Regions from separate parts of the Thermus brockianus genome, predicted to be linked through region 1. Evidence: riboswitches for the same ligand, from Rfam matches in the RefSeq annotation. Region 1 holds a riboswitch; the other holds the start of a gene.

Region 1 (7,512 bases):
GAGCGGGAGGCGTTCCACCTTGGGGTGGACCTCGAGGCCCTCAAGCGCCGGGCAGTGACGGGGGCCGCCTTGGGGGTAGGGGTGGCGGTGGCCCTAGCGGGGGGTGTGGGGTTTTTGGGCTTGGTAGCCCCCCATCTTTTCCGCCTCATGGCGGGGCCCGACCACCGGTACCTGCTTCCGGGAGCGGCCCTTTTGGGGGCGGTGCTGGCGGTGGTGGCGGATCTCCTGGCCCGTACCCTGGCCGCTCCGGCGGAGATTCCCGTGGGGGTGGTGACGGCCCTTTTGGGAGGGCCTTTCTTCCTCTACTTAGTCCTGCGGTACAAGCGGGAGGTGTACCGTGCTTGAGGCGAGAAATCTCGGTTACTGCGTGGGGGACCGCTGGCTCTTAAAGGGCGTGGACCTTGCCGTGCGCCCTGGAGAGTTCCTGGCCGTGCTTGGCCCAAACGGGAGTGGCAAGACCACCCTGCTCCGGCTCCTTGCGGGGGAACTTTCCCCCTCGGAAGGAGGAGTATGGCTTCAGGAGCGTGCCCTGGCTGCCTACAGCCCGCAAGACTTGGCCCGGGTGCGGGCGGTCCTTTCCCAGATCCGCGAGGTGGGCTTTCCCTACACCGCCTACGAGGTGGCCTTCTTGGGCCGCCTTCCCCACCTTTGGGGAAGGCGGGAGCGGGAGGAGGACCACGCCAAGGTCCAAGTGGCCCTGGAGCGCGTTCAGGCTGGGGACCTCACGGAGAGGCTTTTCCCGAGCCTCTCCGGTGGGGAGGCCATGCGGGTGGAGGTGGCGCGGCTTTTGGCCCAGGAAGGGCGGCTTTTTCTCCTGGACGAGCCCACCAATCACCTAGACCCGCGGTACGCCCTAGAGCTCCTTTGCCTTTTCCGGGCCTTGACCTACGAGGGAAGGGGTGTGGTGGCGGTACTGCACGACCTGAACCTGGCAGGCCTTTTTGCTGACCGCATCCTTCTCCTGAAAAAAGGAAGGCCCGTGGCTTATGGCCCCTCTCAGGCGGTGTTGGACCCAAGCTTGCTGGAAGAGGTCTATGAGGTGCCCTTCCGCGCCCTAGGAAACCCTGAGGGCTTCCGCTTCTTCCTGCCCATGCCTAGGGAGGTGGTGCATGGAGCCTGACCACACCCGGGTGGTGGCCCGGCTTTCCGAAACCCGTTACCTTTCCCGGTGCGCCTGCAACCGGGGAACCTACCACCTGCATTGGGATGCGGCCACCTTTCGCCTCACCCCCGAGGGGCTTCTCTTTTTGGCCCAGGTGCTTAAGGACCTGTTGGCCCGGGGCGGGGGTGGGGTGGTTTGGCTTGGGGCGGTGGGCCTTCGTTTCCAGGAGGCAGAGGGGCAGGACCTGCTCCGCCTTTTGCAGCAGGGTCTTGTGTTGCCGGATGCGCTTTCAATGGGGTACTTCCGGCACCTGAACTAGGGGGTGGCTATGCGGGCGAAGGTTGTGCTCTGTGGCGTTTTGGTTTCTTGGGCTTTGGCTCAAGGGGCCTGCCCGGGGGAACGGGTGGCCCATGACCTTGGGGCAGTCTGTGTGGCTAAGCCACCGGAGCGGGTAGCGGTGTTGGACTGGCGCCCCCTCGAGGATCTCCTCCTTTTGGGTGTACGCCCCGTGGCGGGGGCTGACCTGGCGGATTTCCCCAAGTGGGTCAAGATGCGGCTACCGGAGGGGATTTTGGACGTGGGCGGGCGCACGAGCCCAAGCCTGGAGCGGTTGGCCTCCCTTAAGCCCGATCTCATCCTGGGCTACACCGGGTTTCAAGGCAGACTCTACCCCGAGCTTTCCCGCCTCGCCCCCACGGCCCTTTACGACTACCTGCCCCCAGGCGGGCAGCTTGCCGCCATGCGCCGCCACTTCCTCCTGCACGCTCGCTTGGTGGGGAAGGAGCGGGAAGGGGGGAGGCTTCTGACCGAGTTGGACCGGTTTCTCCAGCAAACGGCCTCTGCCCTCCAGCAGGCGGGTTTAGGGGGTAGGCCCTTCCTTCTGGTACAAGCTTGGGCCCGGGAAAGGGTCTACAACGTCTTTACCCGAGACACCCTCGCCTCTGAGCTCCTAGAGGCCGTGGGCTTGGTCAATGCCTGGAAGGGCAAAGCGGAAGCCTACGGGCTTTCGCGCGTGGGGCCGGAAGGGCTTGTGCGGTTGGTGGGGGAAAACCCGGGCGTCCAGGTCTTCCTGATCGCCCAACCGGAAAACAACCCCTTAGCCGATCCCGCGGTGGGACCGTTGCTGCGCTTGGCCCGTGCCCGGGTGGTGGCCTTGGACCCCAGCACCTGGACCTATGGGGGTCCCCACTCTGCCCGGGTTTTGGTGGAAGAGGTGCGGCGCGTGCTCTTGGGGAGGTGAGCCGTGCGGAGGTACGTTCTTTGGGCAGTCATCGGGCTTTTGGGTATGGCAGGGGCGCAAGGGCTAAAGGAGGGCCTGGCGGCCACGGTGTCCCCCTTGCTGGAAGGCCTTGTAGGGCAAACCCGCCTCTTGGCCCAGGCGTCGGAGGCCTATGCCGCAAACCCTAGCACCGAAGGCCTCCATCGCCTGCAGCTCCTTTGGCACGCCGCCCGGGACTACTGGGAGGAGCTAGAGGCCTTCGCCTTCGGTCCGGTGGGGGATTACGATCCCTACCTGGACACCTGGCCCATAAGCCTCGAGGACCTGAAACGCTCTGTGGGGGTTCCGGTAGAGAACCTTCCCCCGGAGGTACGGGGGTTTCATGCCCTGGAATACCTGCTTTTCCAGGAGCCCCCGCAGGACGCCGGGACCCTACACCACCTAGTCCTTTTGGCCCAGGATCTCGCCCGCCAGGTCCAGGCCTTGCGTGAGCGCTACGGGGCCTACCTTGAAACGGCCTCGGACGAGGAACTCGCCGCAGAGCTCTACGCCGCAAGCCTAGAGCTCGCCGAGGAGCTCTTTGCGGAAAAGCTCAAAAATCCGGAAAGCCCTTACGCGCGGCGTTCGGCGGAGGATTACCAGGCCAACGGCCGTGGCCTGGCCCAGGCCCTAGCCTTGCTCCCCACCGGGGGAACCCCTTGGGCTTTGGCCTTGGCCTTGCGCGCGGCCCTCGCCGACCTGCCCAGCCCCTTAGAGGAGGCTTGGGGCGATAGCCGGGTAGCCAAGGCCCAAGCCCAGGCGGAAGCCCTGTACCAAGCCCTTGCGAAAACGCCGGTGGGTGGCGCCAAAGAGCGGGCGCGGCTTTGGCTCCGTACCTTCCGCGAGGAATACCTCGGGGAAGGGGAGGTGGACGAGGGGCTTGCTGCCTTGGAAGGCTTAGAGATGGCGTTGCAAAGCCTGTCCCAACGGGAAGAGGCCCAACAAATCCTGGAAGTGCTTCGGTCCAAGGTGCAGGCCGGGGCTCCCGCCGAGGAGGTGGACCCCTTGGTTCGCGCGTTGGAGGACCTTCTGCGCTAGGGGATGCGAAAGATCCTTGGTGCAGCGCTCCTTCTTGCCTTGCTTGGGGCCTTCCCCAGCCGCTACCTGGTGGAGGACGCCTCTTCCCGGGCTTTTGGTCATCCACTGTCGGGGCTTAACCAAGAGGACTTGGAGGAGTTTCGCCTAGGGGACCAGGCCTTCCGCCGCATCTTCGTGCGGGAGGATGGCCTGGGCCCCCTTTTCGTTCACCAGTCGTGTGCCGGGTGCCACGTGCGGGATGGCCGGGGCAGGTTGGCCTTTAACGAGCGCAGCGAGGCCTTGGTGCGCACCCGGGCCGAGAACGGGCTTGACCCCCATCCCCGTTTTGGCCTCCAGCTCCAGGACCACGCCCTTTTGGGATCGGTTCCGGAGGGACGGGTTCGCCTCCGCTTTGAGGAGGTGGAGGGGCGGTACGAAGACGGCACCCCTTACCGTTTGCGCCGGCCGGTGGTGGAGGTTCTGGATGGGCAGGGCGCTCCCGTTCCTGGGCGGTACAGCCTTCGCCTGGCGCCGCCCGTGTTTGGCCTAGGGCTTTTGGAAGCGGTGCCGGAGTCCGTACTGGCGGGTTTGGAAGACCCCGAGGACCGGGACAGGGACGGCGTATCGGGGCGGCTTGCCCGCCTTGCGGGCGGCAAATTAGGCCGCTTTGGTTGGAAGGCGAGCGTGGCTACCTTGGAGGAGCAAAGCGCCGTGGCCTACCTGGAGGACATGGGCCTTTCCACGCCCCTTTTCCCAGGGCCGGATGGCCGGTGGGAAGTGACCAGGGAAGAGTTGGAGCGGGTGGCTTTTTATTTGCGCCACCTGGCTGTTCCGGCCCCCCGGCACCGTCCGCAGGACCTTAAGGGAAGGCAGCTCTTTCGGGCGATAGGGTGTGCCGCTTGTCACCGGGAAAGCCTGGCTGGCTTGCCCGCTTACACGGACCTCCTCCTCCACGACATGGGCCCTGGACTGGACGACGGCGTGGCTGAGGGGGTGGCGCAGCCTCAGGAATGGCGTACCCCTCCCCTGTGGGGCCTTGGGCTAACCCGCAGGGTGTTGGGCGAGGAGCTTTACCTACACGACGGTCGGGCCCGGAGCCTCGAGGAGGCCATCCTCTGGCATGGGGGAGAAGCGGAAGGGGCCAAAAGGCGTTTTCTCGCCCTGTCCAAAGAGGACCGGGAGGCCCTCCTGGATTTTTTGAAAGGGCTATAGGCCCGATGCTTGACCCCATACCCAACTTGTGGTAGTTTCCCATGCGGGGTACCCAATACCTGGGGTACCCTGGCCGCGATGCCAGGCCGACAGGTCTGGACGCCTTTGGGCGGTGGGGGAAGTCCGGTGAGAGTCCGGCGCTGTCCCGCAACGGTAACCGGCCCCCTGGCCGGAAGCCCGAGTACCCGCTTCGCGGCCCTACCCCGTAGCCCTCGAGGCAAGGGTGAAGGTGGTGATGCGCATGGGACCTTGACCTAAACCCTTCCCCCAAAACCCGCAAGGACGGGTGTACGGCTCATCTAAGGAGCCAACGGCCCTAGGCTTTTGTCCGGTTTATGAGGAGGTGTTCGTGCGGGAAACCCGCATGGTATACCCGGTGTTCCCGGGAGAAACCAACCACTACGGGACCCTTTTTGGCGGCACGGTTATGGCCTGGATGGATCAGGCGGCTTTCGTGGCCGCCACCCGCCATGCCCGGCGTAAGGTGGTCACCGTGCACGCGGATGCCGTGGACTTCAAGCATCCCGTGCCCCTGGGCTCCATCGTGGAGCTGGTGGCCCGGGTGGTGGAGGTGGGGCGCACCTCCATGCGCGTGGCGGTGGAGCTTTGGGTGGAGCCCTTGGAAGGAGAACGGTACCTGGCTGCCCAAGGCGGTTTTGTGCTGGTAGCGTTGGACGCGTCGGGCCGGCCCACGCCGGTGCCACCTTTGGAGGGATGATGCTCACCGAGCCCAGGTTGCACTACCGCCCTTATGAGTATCCGGGGCTATTGCGTTTTCGTGACGCTATCCGCCATAGCTACTGGGTGCATACGGAGTATAGCTACACCGCCGACGTTCAAGACTACGCCCTGGTGGAGGAGAAGGAGCGCTCCATGGTGCGGCGGGCCCTTCTCGCCATCGCCCAGGTGGAGCTTGCGGTGAAGCTCTTTTGGGCCCGCCTCTACGAGGTCTTCCCCAAACCCGAGATAGCGGAGGTGGGCATGACCTTCGCCGAGAGCGAGGTGCGCCACGCCAACGCCTACGCCCACCTTTTGGACCTTCTCAGCCTAGAGGGCCTCTTTGCGAAAGCCTTGGAGGAAGAAACCCCCCTAAAAGAGCGAAGCCAGGCCCTTGCCCAGGTGCTCAGCCGGTGGCGGGAGGGCACGTTGCGCGCCCATGTTCAGGCCCTTCTCCTCTTTTCTGCTTTTACCGAACACATCTCCCTGTTTTCCCAGTTCTACGCCCTCATGGCGCTAAACCGCCGGGCGGGGCGTTTTAAGGGTATCTCCAACGCGATAGAGGCCACGAGCAAGGAGGAGAACATCCATGGCCTCTTTGGGGTGGAGCTCCTGCGCATCCTCCGGGAGGAGGAGCCCCAGCTCTTCGCGGAGGGCTTCGCCGAGGAGGTGCTCGCCTTTGCCCAAAGGCTTTACCAGGGGGAGGAAGCCCTTGTGGACTGGATCTTCGCCGCGGGCGACCTCGAGGCGGTATCCCGGGACGAGGTGGTGGAGTTCCTGAAGGGGCGGTACAACGAGGTCCTGTCCCTCTATGGCCTGCCCCAGCCCTTTTCCGTGAACCCCGAGCGCCTACGGGACACGGAGTGGTTTTCCTTGGAGCTTCTTGCCGACAAAGAGGTGGACTTCTTCAACAAGCGGAGCGTGGCTTACGCCCGCAGGCTAAAAAGCTACGAACCGGACGAGCTTTTCTGAGAGGAGGGGTGCATGATTCGTACGGAAACGGAATACCGGCCCTGGTACTGGGCCAACGAGTGGACCCGGCTCTACATGCCCCGCGGCTATCTCTTGCCCGGGGTGGGCGTGGAGGAGCGGGTGCGCCAGATTGCCCTTCGGGCCGAGGCACTTACCAAGATCCCGGGTTTTGCCGAGAAGTTTGAGCGCTACGTGGCCTACGGCTGGTACTCCTTGGCCACCCCCATCTGGGCCAACTACGGCCTCAAGCGGGGCCTCCCCATCTCCTGCTACGGCACCTACGTGGAGGACGACACTGCTTCCATTCTGCAGGCGGTGGCGGAGATTGGGATGATGAGCAAGCAAGGGGGGGGCACCTCGGTCTACTTGGGGACGCTACGGCCCAGGGGGGCACCTATCCGGGACAACGGGGAGAGCAACGGTTCCTACGCCTTTGCCAGCCTCTTTGACCGGGTGATTGAAGTTTTCAACCAAGGCTCCACCCGTCGTGGCCAGTGCGCCGCTTACCTGCCCATAGAGCACCCCGATTTCTGGGAGTGGACCCGGATCCAAAGGGAGAACTCCGAGATCCAGTCCCTCTTCTGGGGCGTTTCCGTGGGGGATGCTTGGTTGGAGGCGATGATCGCCGGGGACCGGGAGAAGCGGGAGCGCTGGGCTGCTGTGCTCAAGAGCCGGGCGGAGGTGGGGATCCCCTACATCTTTTTCCGGGACAACGCTAACCGGCAGGCCCCTGAGATTTTCCGCGGGCTCGGCAAAACGATTCACGCCAGCAACTTGTGCACGGAGATCATGCTCCCCTCCAGCCCGGAGGAGAGCTTCGTTTGCTGCCTCTCCTCCTTGAACCTCCTCCACTTTGATGAGTGGAAGGACACGGACGCCGTGGAAACCCTGGTCATCTTCTTGGACTCTGTTTTGGACGACTTCATAGAGAAGGCGGAGGGCATCCCCTACATGGAGCGGGCCGTGCGTTTCGCCCGCCGCTACCGGGCCATCGGCATCGGGGTGCTCGGGTGGCACAGCTACCTCCAGTCCAAGGGCATCCCTTTGGAGAGCGCGGAGGCCCTTTTCCTCAACAACCTCATCTTCAAGACCATCCGCGAGCGGGCTGAGGAGGCTTCCCGATGGCTTAGGAAGCGCCACCCGGAGGACGAGTTGGCGGGGCTCATGGAGCGCCGGAACGCTACCCTCCTGGCCGTGGCCCCCACCAAGTCCAGCTCCTTCATCCTGGGCCAGG
Region 2 (7,512 bases), on a different replicon from region 1:
AGGAAGCTCGGCGGGCCGCGTGAGGGTGCGGGCCAGGAGGTCGGCCAGCGCCAAAAGGGCGGCCCCGCCCAGGGCGCTGGCCGGGAGAAGCACCCGGTAGTCCTCCCCCAGAAGGCGCCGCAAGGCATGGGGGGTGACAAGGCCCACGAAGCCGATGATCCCCGCTTGGGCCACGCTGGCTGCGGTGAGGAGGCTGGCCGCGGCGAGGAGGAGGAGTTTCAGGGCGCTTAGGGGAAGCCCCAAGCTCTGCGCCACCTCCTCCCCGAGTTGCAGGGCGTTCAGCACCCGGCCCAGGAGGAGAAGGGGCGGCAGGGCGAGGAGAAGGAAGAGGGTTAGCGCCTTCACCGAGGGCCACCCCAAAAAGGCCAGGTTCCCCAGGGTATAGGCGAAGACCGCCCGCACCCGGTCGGCGTCCTGGAGCATGAGGTAGGTGGTGAGCCCCGTGAGGACGCTCCCCACCACCACCCCCGCCAAGACCAGCTCCCCGGTCCGCGCCACCCCGCCGGCCAGGACCAGGGTGAGGAGGGTGGCGAAGACGGCCCCCAGGAAGCCGAAAAGGGTAGCGGAGAGGGGAAGGCCCTGGAAGACGGCGTGCTGGGCGAAGGCGGGGGAAAGCCCCCCAAGGAGGACGGCCAAGAGGGTCACGCCAAAGGCCGCTCCCGAGGCCGCCCCCATCAGGTAAGGGTCGGCCAAGGGGTTGCGGAATAGCCCCTGGAAGGCGGCCCCCGCCACCCCCAAGGCCGCCCCCACCAGCATCCCCCCGAGGACCCGGGGGAGGCGGAGCTCGGTGACGATGGGGTTAGCCTCGAGGCCCAAAAGGGCGCGCACCACCTCCCCTGGGGGCACCACCACCGCCCCCAGGGCGAGCCCTAGCACCAAGGCCAAGGCCAAGAGGCCGAGGAGCCAGGCGAAGACCAGGCTCCGCCGGAGGGCCAGGGGCAGGGAAAGGGTCATGGCCTAACGCCCGTGGAAGCAGTCCACGAGGAGCCGCAGGCCCTGGGCCACGCGGGGGCCGGGGCGGGAAAGGAGGTTATCCTCGCCGCCGGTAAAGACGCAAATCCTTCCCGCCTGCACCGCCCTCACCCGGCTCCAGCCGGGCCGGCTTTGGATAGTTTCTCGGGCACCCGGGTAGGTGGCCACGATGACCTCGGGGTTTTTCTCCACCACGAACTCGGGAGCGATCTTGGGGAAAAGCCCGAGCTCCTTGGGGACGATGTTCACCCCCCGGGCCTTCTGGATGAGGACCCCGATGAAGCTTTCCGGGCCCACGGTGTAGGGGGTAGGGTCAATCTCGTAATAGACCCGAGGCCGGGCCTTGGCCTTGGCCGCCCGGGCCTCCTCCCCGTAGACCTCCCGCTGGATCTGGGCCACCAACCTCTCCCCCTGGGCGGGAAGCCCTAGGAGCTGGGCCAGGGTGCGCACGGTCTTGAAGATGTCCTCGTAGGTTTCCGTGCGCACCACGAACACGGTAAGCCCCGCCCGTTCCAGGGTTTCGTAAAGCCTACCGTAGCGGGAAGCCAGGACCAGGTCCGGCTTCAGGGAGACGATGAGCTCGGGGTTCGGGTTGTAAAGCCCCCCCGCCTTGGGCAGCCGCTTCACGCCCTCCGGCCAGTCGGAGTAGTCGTCCGTGGCCACCAGGCGGTCGCAGGCCCCGAGGGCGCACACCGTCTCCGTCACCGAGGGCAGCATGGAAACGATGCGCTTGGGCGCGGCTTTGAGCGTGACCTGGCGCCCCAGGTCGTCCGTGAGGGTGAGGGGAAAGGCGAAGGCTAAGGCCAACAGAACCGACAAAAACGCCGCAAGCTTCTTCATGCCTACCTCCCTTAAGGCCGCTAGGGCCAGGGGCACCGGGCCCGGGGGAGGTAGGGCAACGCCCCTGCCTGAAGCGGCAGGGGCGGGAAAAGCCAAGCAAGCCCCCAACGCTCCCCCATCCGCGTGAGGTGCCCGCCTTGGGGCAAGGCGGGCGGCCCTGGCAGGTATTCGGGCTTCCGGCCTGCGAAGCGAACCGCGTAGCTTGGCCGGTTACCGTTGCGGGACAGCGCCGGACTTGCACCGGACTTCCCCACTTTAAGCCTGGACTACGCGCCCAGGCACCAGGGCAACGGACCTGGCTTTGAGGCCCTAGCGGGCCTTGCCCTTAGGCTAAGGCGCTTGGGCCGGATTGACAAGGGCTTGACAGAGGACGGGGAGGATGGTTTACTTAGTCCCGAGAACGAACTAAAGGAGGCAAGGGTGCGTAAGGGGGATGCGCAGGAAATCCGCAGGCTCAACCGCCGGGCCATCCTGGCCCACCTGAGGCGGGGCCCCCTTACCCGGGCTGACCTCTCCCGGCTCACGGGCCTGGCCAAAAGCGCCGTGAGCCGGCTTGTGGACGAACTCCTTAAGGAAGGGCTCTTGGAAGAGGGGACGCTCACCTCACCTCCCTTGGGCCGTCCGGGCACCCTCCTGCACCTCCGTCCAGGGGCCCGCTTCGCCCTAGGCGCCGAAATTGGGGTGGAGGGGACGGTACTCCTCGCCTTGGACTGGCGGGGAGAGGTCCTTTGGGCCAGGGAGTGGGCCCACCCCAAGGAGGCGGGGCCGGAAGAGCGCTTTGCCCGGCTCCTCCAGGAAGCCCTGCCCCAGGCCCATGGGGCCTTGGGCCTCGGCTTCACCCTGCCCGGGGTGGTGGTGGGGAACAAGCTCCTCTACGCCCCTAACCTGGGCTGGCGGGATCTGGACCTGAACCCCTACCTGGCCTCCTTCCCCCTACCCGCCCTGGCGGAGAACGACGCCAAAGCCTCGGCCCTCTCCGAGGTCTTCTTCCACGGGGAAGAGAACCTGGCCTACCTGGTGCTAAGCACCGGCCTCGGCGTGGGGGTGGTTTCGGAAGGCCGCCTCCTGAGGGGCACAAACGGGGCTGCGGGGGAGGTGGGCCACTGGCTCGGCCCCGAGGAACGCCCTTGCGCCTGCGGGCGCAAGGGGTGTTTGGAAACCGAGCTCGGCCTCGGAGCCCTCTTGCGCCACCACCGGGCCCTTGGGGGCGAGGCGGAGGGCCTCGAGGCCCTCTTGGCCAAGGCCCAAGCGGGAAACCCCTCGGCCCAAGCCGCCTTAGCCCACCTGGGCGAACACCTAGGGAAGTTCTTGGCCAACCTGGCCGTGGCCTACGACCCCGCTCGGGTGGTGGTGGGGGGGAAGGCGGCGGAGCTATTCCCTTTCCTGGAAGCCCCCTTGCGCCGCGCCCTGGCGGAGCACGCTTTTTTGGAAACCCACCGCGCCCTACCGGTCCAGCCCTCCTCCTACGGGCACCTGGCGGCGGCGGTGGGTGGGGCGAGCCTCTTCTTGGCGCGCTTCTTTGAGCTAGGCGGCCTGTGGGCGGAAAGCCCACGTCGCAATGGAGGTAGGTATGAGGAAGTGGCTTTGGGTACTCGGCATGGCCTTGGGGCTTAGCGCCCTGGCCCAGACGGGCAAGCTGGAGATCTTCTCCTGGTGGGCGGGGGACGAGGGGCCGGCCCTCGAGGCCCTCATCCGGCTCTACAAGCAGAAGTACCCGGGCGTGGAGGTCATCAACGCCACGGTCACCGGGGGGGCCGGGGTCAACGCCAAAGCGGTCCTGAAGACCCGGATGCTTGGGGGCGACCCCCCGGACACCTTCCAGGTCCACGCCGGCATGGAGCTCATCGGCACCTGGGTGGTGGCCAACCGCATGGAAGACCTGACCTCCCTCTTCCGCCAGGAGGGCTGGCTCCAGGCTTTCCCCAAGGGCCTCATTGACCTCATCTCCTACAAGGGGGGCATCTGGAGCGTGCCGGTGAACATCCACCGCTCCAACGTCATGTGGTACATCCCGGCGAAGCTCAGGGAGTGGGGGGTGAACCCGCCTAGGACCTGGGCCGAGTTCCTCGCCACCTGCGAAACCCTTAAGCGCAAAGGCCTCCAGGCCCCCTTGGCCCTGGGCGAGAACTGGACGCAGCAGCACCTGTGGGAGAGCGTGGCCCTGGCCATGCTGGGGGCGGAGGGCTGGAACAACCTCTGGAACGGCAAGCTGAAGTTCACAGACCCCAAGGCGGTGGCGGTCTGGGAAACCTTCGGCAAGGTGCTGGACTGCGCCAACAGGGACGCTGCCGGGCTTTCCTGGCAGCAGGCGGTGGACCGGGTGGTCCAGGGCCAGGCCGCCTTCAACATCATGGGCGACTGGGCCGCGGGCTACATGGCCACTACCCTGAAGCTTCGCCCCGGCACGGACTTCGCCTGGGCACCCTCCCCGGGCACCCAAGGGATCTTCATGATGCTTTCCGACTCCTTCGGCCTGCCCAAGGGGGCCAAGAACCGCCAAAACGCCCTCAACTGGCTTAGGCTGGTGGGCTCCAAGGAGGGGCAGGACACCTTCAACCCCCTCAAGGGCTCCATCGCCGCCCGCCTGGACTCCGACCCCGCCAAGTACAACGCCTACGGCCAGGCGGCCATGCGGGACTGGAAGTCCAACCGCATCGTGGGCTCCCTGGTCCACGGGGCCGTGGCGCCGGAGAGCTTCATGAGCCAGTTCGGCACGGTGATGGAGATCTTCCTCCAGACCAAGAGCCCGCAGGCAGCGGCCAACGCCGCCCAGGCCATCGCCGACCAGGTGGGCCTGGGCCGCTAAAGGCCCTTTCCCCCGTGGGGGTTTAAGCCCCCACGGGGTTTTCCCCGAGGAAACATGCGCGACCGCATCACAGCCTTCTTGGTCCTCCTCCCCTCCCTGGTGGCGGTGGGCATCTTCGTCTACGGCTTCATCGGGCAGAACCTTTACGTTTCCCTCACCGACTGGGGCAAGAACCCCGCCCAAGCCTTGGCCCAAAGGCCCGAGCTCCACTTTGTGGGCCTCGCCAACTACCGCGAGCTCTTCACGGGGTTCGTGGACGTGCGCTTCCGCCAAAGCGCGGTGAACCTGATCTTCTTCACCTTCTTCTTCATGGCGGGAAGCCTGGGCCTCGGCCTTCTCCTAGCGGTGGCTTTGGACCAAAGCCCCAAGGGGGAAGGCTTTTTCCGTACCGTCTTCCTCTTCCCCATGGCCCTCTCCTTCGTGGTCACGGGGACCATCTGGCGCTGGCTTCTCCAACCCCAAGGCGGGGTGAACGTCCTGCCCACCCTCTTTGGCCTACCCCCCTTGTCCTTTCCCTGGCTGACCACCCGGGAGCAGGTCCTGGTCTTTGACTGGAACCAGCTCCCCTTTTACACCGCCCTCGTGGTGGGGCTCGTCTTCCTTTACGTGGCCTACCGGGCCCACCGGGAAGGGGAAAGGAAGCGGCGCCTTTTTGCCCTCCTTTCGGGCGGGGTGCTCCTCCTTTGGGCCTTCGCCTTTGGACCAAGGGTGCACCTCCTCCCCTACCCCGAGCCCCACGGCTTCAGCCTGGCCCTGGTGGGGGTGATCCTGGCGGCGGTGTGGCAGATGTCGGGGTACACCATGGCCCTTTACCTGGCAGGGCTTCGGGGCATCCCCGTGGAGGTCCTGGAAGCCGCCAAGGTGGACGGGGCTAGCCCCTGGCAGACCTACCGGTACGTCATCCTCCCCCTCCTCGCTCCCATCACCCTTTCGGCCATGATCGTCCTGGGCCACATCGCCCTGAAGATCTTTGACCTCATCTTCGCCATGGCCGGCCTGGACTACGCGCCCACGGACGTGCCCGCCATTTACATGTACCTTTTGGCCTTCCGGGGCAACCAGTTCGCCAAAGGGGCGGCCATCGGCATCCTGCTCCTCCTCCTCGTGGCCCTCGTGGTCATCCCTTACCTGGCGAGCCAGCTTAGGAAGGAGGTGCGGCGCTGATGGGCCGGGCCCTCCTCTACGCCTTCCTCCTCCTCATGACGGCGTTTTTCCTCCTGCCCGTCTACCTGGTGATCCTCACGGCGCTCAAGGAACCCGCCAAGATCACCCTGGACACCGTCTGGTACTGGCCTGACCCCATTTACTGGGAAAGCTTCCGGATCGCTTGGGAGGCCTTCCGGCCCAAGTTCCAAAACTCCCTGGTCCTGGCCATCTCCGCCACCCTGCTTTCCGCCATGGTGGGGGCCTTAAACGGCTACGTCCTGGCCAAGTGGCCCTTCCCCGGCGCCAACCTCCTCTTCGCCCTCATGCTTTTCGGCATGTTCATCCCCTACCAGAGCGTCCTCATCCCCCTTTTCCAGTTCGTGAAGGCCATCGGGCTCTACGGCACCCTTCTCGGCCTCATCCTGGTGCACGTGGTCTACGGCATCCCCATCGTTACCCTGATCTTCAAGAACTACTACAGCGAAATCCCCGACGAGCTGGTGGAGGCCGCCCGCATTGACGGGGCGGGCTTCTTCGGCGTGTTCCGCCACGTGATCCTGCCCCTATCCGCCCCCGCGTTCGTGGTGGTGGCCATCTGGCAGTTTACTCAGATCTGGAACGAGTTCCTTTTCGCCGTGACCTTGACCCGGCCCGAAAGCCAGCCCATCACCGTGGCCCTGGCCCAGCTCGCCGGAGGCGAGGCGGTGAAGTGGAACCTGCCCATGGCCGGCGCTATCCTGGCCGCCCTGCCCACCCTTTTGGTCTACATCTTCCTGGGCCGCTACTTCCTGCGGGGGCTCCTGGCCGGGTCGGTAAAGGGCTAGGCGGGCTTGAGCTTTTCCAAGAGCCTGGCGGCAGCCTCCTGGGCTTCCTCGAGGAAGGCCCGGGGGTCTTCGCCTTTGGCAAGGGCCAGGGCCTCCAAGTAAGCCTCCAGGTACTCCTCGGCGATGAGGGCCATGACGGTGAAGGCCAGGCGCCGCCAGGCGTCCTCCAGCGCCCTCGCCTCCTCCGGGGGAAGGGCCGCCCGGGCCCTTCGGGCCACCTCCTCGGTGAGCCAGTTCCACATGGCGGCCATCATGGCATTGGTCACCCCCCGGCGCACGTGGACAAGGCCCACCAAGGCCTGCCAGGCGAAGTACTGGCCATTAAAGGGACCCCTTAGGGTGCGCAGGTACCAGTCCCTTAGGGTCTTCTCCCGGGCGGGCCTCTCCCCTTCGCGGAAGATCCTCCGGGTGGCGGAATGGCCAAAAAGCGTATCGTAAAACCCCTGAACCACCTCCTCGGTAAAGCCCTCCATCAAAGGGGCATACCGGGAGAGGACCTTTCCGTCCTCCAAGGGGCGGAAACGGGCTTGGGAAGGGAGCTGGCTCCAGATCTCCTGGGCGATTTGGTAGAAGCGGGCGAGGTTCTTCTCCGTCACGAACCCCAAACTACCAAAATGGGCTAAACTTCGTCCATGCAAGCCTGGGTACAAGAGAAGCTAGGGGCCCCTTTGGTCCTCAAGGAGGTGGAAGAACCCAAGCCCGGGCCCGGGGAAGTCCTCCTCGAGGTGGAGGCGGTGGGCCTGAACTTCGCCGACCACCTCTTGCGGCTTGGGGCCTACCTCACCCGGCTCCACCCGCCCTTCATCCCGGGGATGGAGGTGGTGGGGCGGGCGGGGAATGGGCGCTACGCTGCCTTGGTGGGCCAGGGCGGCCTGGCGGAGCGGGTGGCGGTGCCGGAAGCGGCCCTCTTGCCCGTGCCCGAGG

What was found. Region 1 has a riboswitch for cobalamin ahead of A0O31_RS11515 (acyl-CoA thioesterase). Riboswitches for the same ligand answer to the same signal wherever they lie in the genome.
Region 2: linked by a shared signal. The riboswitch ahead of A0O31_RS10065 (ABC transporter substrate-binding protein) and the one ahead of A0O31_RS11515 (acyl-CoA thioesterase) in region 1 are both predicted to bind cobalamin.

Annotation. Positions count from the first base shown of each region.
Region 1 covers NZ_CP016313.1:110,122-117,633, forward strand. Annotated here, with positions in the region: gene A0O31_RS11485 (FecCD family ABC transporter permease) at 1-345, shown strand, start outside; gene A0O31_RS11490 (ABC transporter ATP-binding protein) at 338-1,120, shown strand; gene A0O31_RS11495 (hypothetical protein) at 1,110-1,421, shown strand; gene A0O31_RS11500 (ABC transporter substrate-binding protein) at 1,533-2,342, shown strand; gene A0O31_RS11505 (imelysin family protein) at 2,346-3,398, shown strand; gene A0O31_RS11510 (di-heme oxidoredictase family protein) at 3,402-4,589, shown strand; adenosylcobalamin (AdoCbl) riboswitch at 4,684-4,824, shown strand; gene A0O31_RS11515 (acyl-CoA thioesterase) at 4,954-5,307, shown strand; gene A0O31_RS11520 (ribonucleotide-diphosphate reductase subunit beta) at 5,307-6,278, shown strand; gene A0O31_RS11525 (ribonucleoside-diphosphate reductase subunit alpha) at 6,291-7,512, shown strand, end outside.
Region 2 covers NZ_CP016312.1:1,867,706-1,875,217, reverse strand. Annotated here, with positions in the region: gene A0O31_RS10070 (FecCD family ABC transporter permease) at 1-954, opposite strand, end outside; gene A0O31_RS10065 (ABC transporter substrate-binding protein) at 958-1,812, opposite strand; cobalamin riboswitch at 1,955-2,113, opposite strand; gene A0O31_RS10060 (ROK family transcriptional regulator) at 2,233-3,426, shown strand; gene A0O31_RS10055 (ABC transporter substrate-binding protein) at 3,383-4,618, shown strand; gene A0O31_RS10050 (carbohydrate ABC transporter permease) at 4,673-5,782, shown strand; gene A0O31_RS10045 (carbohydrate ABC transporter permease) at 5,782-6,588, shown strand; gene A0O31_RS10040 (protoglobin domain-containing protein) at 6,585-7,184, opposite strand; gene A0O31_RS10035 (zinc-binding dehydrogenase) at 7,221-7,512, shown strand, end outside.